Regions from separate parts of the Dickeya lacustris genome, predicted to be linked through region 2. Evidence: predicted binding sites of a transcription regulator. Region 2 holds the regulator's gene; the other holds the start of a gene.
What was found. Region 2 encodes PurR, which represses purine synthesis genes. Its sites were predicted from a motif close to CANGCAAACGTTTGCNTG; they were not measured.
Positions count from the first base shown of each region.

Region 1 (3,139 bases), 390 kb from region 2:
GTGGTATTGCGCTCCGCTGGAAGGGCCGCGTGGTACGCGTGCTGAACAGCTGGCACAGCATCTGGCGGCGTGTGACATCGTATCGACGGTGACGCTATTTTCAGATGTCGCTTCTGCCTGGCGTCGGGCGATGCAAGATTCCGCGCCAGAGGATGTCGTGATTGTTTGCGGTTCTTTCCATACTGTCGCGCATGTCATGGCGGCATTAGAGGAGAGTGGGACGCATGGCGAGTAAATTCCAAAATCGTCTGGCGGGTACCGTGGTATTGGTGGCGCTTGGCGTCATTGTGCTGCCGGGGTTGCTTGATGGTAAAAAAAAGCACTATGAGGATGAGTTTGCGGCGATCCCTCTGGTGCCTAAACCCGGCGATGCGCTGGAGGCGGAATCACTGCCGCCGGTAAGCCAGTCGCTACCGTCGCAACCGCCTGAGGGGGCCGCCGCCGCTGTGCAGCAAGGCAACGATGAGGAAGAGGAATCGCCGCCAACATCGCGACAGCAGAATGTCCGTAACGCCACGCCGCCTGCGCCTTCGCGTCCTCTACAGCCGACCCCGGCACCGATTATCAGCGAACGCCAGCCTGTGGCGTCGATAGCACCACCAGCCCTGAAAGCACAGCCGGTGAAACCGGACGTGAAGGCGGAGGCGAAACCGGAAGTCAAGAAGCCGGATACGCGCGCCAGGCCTGAGCCGAAGCTGATGGAAAATAAACCGGCTGATACGCGCGCGATAGCGGCGAAACCGGAGACGCGTAGCGCAGAGACTCCGGTAAAAGCGCCAGAAACGAAGAGTGCAGAAAACAAAGCCGCAGACAGTAAACTGGCAGAGACTAAGTTTGCAGAAAATAAGCTTGCAGAGACTAAGCCGGTGGAAAATAAACCGGCGGCTCAGGAGTCATCACCGGCTGGACAGGCGTTCGTGGTACAACTGGGCGCATTAAAAAACGCAGACAAAGTGAATGAAGTTGTCGCCAAGCTGCGTTTGTCCGGCTACCGCGCGTATACGGTGCCTTCCACGCCGGTCGCCGGGCAGATAACCCGAATTTACGTTGGGCCGGATGCATCAAAGCAAAAATTGCAATCAGCATTGGGTGATTTGCAGCAACTGAGCGGGTTGAGCGGCCAGGTGCGCGCTTATAATGCACACTAACCGCCCGTCGTGGGACGCGGCGCTCGTCCTCTGGCCCTGAGAAACGGCACCGCTCGCTATCTGTAAGGTGGCGGGCGGTTTTTTTTATTTCTTTACTGGTCAAAAAAATCGGCGGTAATACGCTACGCAAACGTTTTCTTTTTCTGTTAGAATGCGCCGCGAACAGGATGAACGGCGCGATAACTGTCATCGTTCATAATTAGGATAGTTCATGGTTTGGGTTGATTACGTCATTATCGGTATTATCGGGTTCTCGGCTTTGGTCAGTCTTATCCGAGGGTTCGTTCGTGAAGCGCTGTCGCTGATTACCTGGGGGGCGGCGTTTTTCATCGCCAGCCACTACTATGTCTATCTTGCCGGTTATTTCACGCGTTTCAGTGATGAGCTGGTGCGCAACGGTATCGCCATTGCCATTCTGTTTATTGCGACATTGATTGTGGGTGCGGTTGTTAACTATGTGATTGGTTCGCTGGTTGAACGCACCGGGTTGTCGGGCACCGACAGGGTACTGGGCATCTGTTTTGGTGCGCTGCGCGGTGTGTTGATCGTTTCTGCACTGCTGTTCTTTCTGGATACCTTTACCGGTTTTTCACAGAGTGCCGACTGGAAGCAATCTCAGTTAATTCCGCAGTTTAGTTATATTATCAGGTGGTTTTTTGACTACCTGCAAAGCACGTCGAGTTTCTTGCCACGGCACGTCTAGCGGTGGCAACGCTGATGAGGAAAAGACCACATGTGCGGTATTGTCGGTATCGCCGGTTTTACACCGGTCAACCAGTCGATTTATGACGCGTTAACGGTGTTACAGCACCGTGGGCAGGATGCCGCAGGCATCGTCACCATTAATGATGCCAACTACTTTCGCCTGCGCAAAGCGAATGGCCTGGTGAAGGATGTGTTTGAAGCCCGGCACATGCAGCGGTTGCAGGGAAATATGGGTATCGGCCATGTCCGTTACCCGACGGCAGGCAGCTCCAGCGCTTCAGAGGCACAGCCTTTCTACGTAAACTCGCCGTTTGGCATTACGCTTGCGCATAACGGTAATTTGACCAATGCCCATGAGCTGCGCCAGAAGTTGTTTGAAGAAGGCCGCCGCCATGTGAATACCTCGTCGGATTCTGAGATTTTGCTCAACGTGTTTGCCAAAGAGTTGGATAGATTCCAGCACTATCCATTGGAAGCCGACAACATTTTTGCCGCTGTCGCCGCTGTTCATCAGCAAATTCGCGGTGCATATGCCTGTATAGGCATGATAATCGGCCACGGCATGGTGGCGTTTCGCGACCCTAACGGTATTCGTCCTCTGGTGATTGGTAAGCGTTCGCTGGAAGATGGCCGTAATGAATATATAGTTGCGTCAGAAAGCGTGGCGCTCGATACGCTGGGCTTTGAGTTCCTGCGCGATGTTGCACCGGGAGAAGCGGTATACATCACCGAGAACGGCCAGTTATTTACCCGCCAGTGCGCCGAGAACCCGAAAAGTCACCCGTGCTTGTTTGAATACGTGTACTTTGCTCGCCCCGACTCGTTTATTGATAAAATTTCTGTCTACAGCGCCCGGGTGCGTATGGGGCAGAAGCTGGGGGAGAAAATTGCCCGTCAGTGGGAGGATATGGATATTGATGTGGTTATCCCTATTCCTGAAACTTCCTGCGATATCGCGCTGGAAATCGCGCGCATCATCAATAAGCCTTACCGTCAGGGGTTTGTGAAAAACCGTTATGTCGGTCGCACCTTTATCATGCCTGGTCAGCAAACCCGAATTAAATCGGTGCGGCGCAAACTTAACGCCAACCGTGCGGAGTTCCGTGGCAAAAATGTACTGCTGGTGGATGACTCGATTGTGCGCGGCACCACGTCTCAGCAAATTGTAGAGATGGCGCGTGAAGCCGGTGCCCGCAATGTCTATCTGGCCTCAGCCGCACCGGAAATTCGTTTCCCGAATGTGTACGGTATTGATATGCCAAGTGTCAATGAACTGATTGCACATG
Region 1 is NZ_CP114280.1:1,253,548-1,256,686, forward strand. It holds gene folC (bifunctional tetrahydrofolate synthase/dihydrofolate synthase) at 1-235, shown strand, start outside; gene dedD (cell division protein DedD) at 225-1,148, shown strand; gene cvpA (colicin V production protein) at 1,360-1,851, shown strand; gene purF (amidophosphoribosyltransferase) at 1,882-3,139, shown strand, end outside.
Region 1: a site for PurR is predicted at 1,272-1,289, ahead of cvpA (colicin V production protein). Genes of this name have one in related genera too.

Region 2 (3,139 bases):
ACTCACGTCATCCAACTGCCTGCTGAACTGCTGCCTGGACTTGAGCCGGGCGCTTCTGTGGCGCATAACGGCTGTTGTTTGACCGTAACCGAGATTAACGGCGATTGCGTCAGCTTTGATTTAATCAAAGAGACATTACGCTTGACTAACCTGGGCGAGATTAACGTCGGCGACAGCGTGAATGTTGAGCGTGCGGCCAAATATGGCGATGAAATCGGTGGGCATGTCATGTCCGGCCATATTATGTGTACGGCAGAGGTTGTGAAGATCCTGACCTCAGAAAATAACCATCAGATTTGGTTCCGCCTGTCGGATACCAGCCTGATGAAATATGTTTTGCATAAAGGGTTTATTGGTATTGACGGCATTAGTCTGACGGTGGGTGAAGTCACTCGCAGTCGTTTCTGTGTGCATTTGATCCCTGAAACACTGCAACGTACCACGCTGGGGAAAAAGCGGCTTGGCGATCGCATCAATATTGAAAATTGACCCGCAAACACAAGCGATAGTCGATTCCGTTGAGCGTGTGATGGCGGCCCAACAAGCCCGGCAGCAGGCAGAGGCAGAGGCAGCGCAAGACGAATAACCTTAACCCGGCGGCAAAGGGCAAAGAATGTGCCTGAGCCGCCGGTTGAGGCCTCAGTGAGAAACCTGGGCTCTTGCGCTGTCAAGCGGTTAGCGCGCGCAACGCACAGTCAGAACAAATGCACAGTCAGGACAGTTGGCGAGCCGTTGGCATAGCTATCTGGCAGCGTCAGATGATGGTTGTTGTCGTCAAAAACCATGACCGGAGTGTGGCTGCCAGCGCTGGTCATGGTTTTTCCTGACCAGCCGGGACTGGCGCGGTATTAGCGCCGATAGTCGAGGAAGGGGCCATCGCCGACAGAGCGACGCTCAATGAGCGTCGGGTGGACTTCAATGGTCTGCGCTTCCTCACGTTTGCTGGTAATGCGATCCAGCAACATTGAGAATGCGGCTTGTCCGAGACGCTCTTTCGGTTGATGGATAGTGGTGAGCGCCGGCGTGAAATAACGGGCGTGGCGAACATTGTCATACCCTATCACCGAAATATCCTGCGGAACCCGCAATCCCAGCTCATCTGCGGCACAAATCGCGCCCATCGCCATGATATCGCCGCCACAGAATACCGCCGTCGGGCGATGCTTTTGCGCCAGAATTTGGTGCATGGCCTTATAGCCGGATTCCGGTTCGAAATCGCCTTGCACCACCCATTCTTCGCGTATCGTAATTTCCGCTTCCTTCAACGCCTTGAGAAAGCCCAGATAGCGACCGCTGCCGGTATTACGTTCCTGCGAGCCAGGGATTGCGCCAATATCACGGTGGCCCCGTTCAATCAGGTAACGGCCAGCCATGTAGCCGCCGGTGAAGGCATTATCGATGATGGTGTCGGTAAAATCGCTGTGCGCTTCCCCCCAGTCCATGACGACCATCGGGATATGGCGGTAGTCAGCCAGCATGGATAACAGCGCGGGTGGGTATTCGGCACACATGACTAATAAGCCATCAACGCGCTTTTGCGCCAGCATGGACAAATAAGCGCGCTGTTTATCCAGATTATTGTGGGAGTTACACAGAATGAGGGTGTAGCCTCTGGCGTAACAGCTATTTTCGACGGCTTCGATAATTTCAGCAAAATAGGGCGCTTCACTTGAGGTGGCCAGCAACCCGATAGACTTGGTGTGATTCACTTTCAGGCTGCGCGCCACCGCGCTTGGTGAGTAGTGCAATTCCTTGATGGCTGCACGCACCGCAGCTTTGGTTTCTTCGGCGACGAAACGTGTTTTATTGATCACGTGTGATACGGTTGTGGTTGAAACGCCTGCGCGCTTTGCCACATCTTTAATCGTTGCCATCTCAAGTGACTCCTGAACAGTTGTAACAGCAACGCATCTGTTACAGCAGTAAATATGTTGTTAATCGTTTGCCTGCGTGAATTCATCTCCAGCCAGATAGCAAGGCACGATTTCAGGTGGAGATATGCCGAAGTGTCGCCGGAGGGGAGGCCGGGAGGCGGCCAACGCAGTGCATACAGTAAACTGCGAATTCTGGCCGATCTAGATCAAAAGTGGAAGAAATAATTCGTGTTATCTCTGTGATGAGGAAAGCGGTTTTTTTAACGCTGTTTCATATAATGAAAAACTGGTTATATTTATCGTCGGTGTATATTCATTGTGATGTGATAACCCGCCGTTTCGTCAAATACAGGAGCATGTTTATGGATACTAATTTGAAGATGTCGTTATTCACAACGGCCGTTGCGCTGGCGGTGATTGTGGTGTTCAGCATGAATGCTGTATTGAATTAACGCCGTATTGTCCGGCTGACGCGTTCTTGCTGGCCGGGCAATCTCAGTGCGCTAACGGCAGACGGCTTGTACAGAAGTGCATCGAGAGTGGATGGAGCGCGAATGAAATGAGAGTCATCGAGCGTCGTGGGCCATAACCGTAACCCGCCATCAAGCCGTATTACCGCGCTAAAGGTGTGATTTTTAATCGCTGTATCAACGAATTGTCTTCGGTGTCACCACGCGGCGTGCGCCGACGTAGTGATCCTGCCAGTAGTCTTCACTCAGTTTGCTGATTTTTATATCAGAGCCGGTGCGGGGCGACTGAATAAAGCGGCCATTGCCAAGATAAACGCCGACGTGATCGGCGGCACCTCGGTTGGTAATTCTGAAAAATACCAGATCCCCGCTCTCCAATTCATTTTTCTTGATAGGGGCGGCATCGCGCAGATGGAACATCTCGTTAGCGGTGCGAGGAATCGGGATTTTCACCACATCTTTGTAGGCGTAATACACTAATCCGCTGCAATCAAAACCAGAATAGGGCGATGAGCCACCCCAGTGATAAGGCTTGCCAATCTGACTCATCAGCTTATTCATCGCTGTCTGCTTGGCATGCTGATAACGCTTTTGATGCGCCGGATTCATGGCAATAACGGACTTGTTCTGTGTGTCTTTTTTGTTCTTACCGTGATGCGCGCTGGCGGCTAACTCTTCGCTATGAGTGCTGGATTTACCTTTGTGATTTTTTGCTGCTGGCTGCCCTGTGCCTGGTTTTGTGCTTTTGGTATGTGCCGCTTTCGCTACCGTTGCTGGCTGTTCGGGCACATGCCC
Region 2 is NZ_CP114280.1:864,944-868,082, reverse strand. It holds partial or broken gene O1Q98_RS03925 (riboflavin synthase subunit alpha) at 1-586, shown strand, start outside; gene purR (HTH-type transcriptional repressor PurR) at 849-1,874, opposite strand; gene cydH (cytochrome bd-I oxidase subunit CydH) at 2,237-2,326, shown strand; gene O1Q98_RS03910 (C40 family peptidase) at 2,522-3,139, opposite strand, start outside.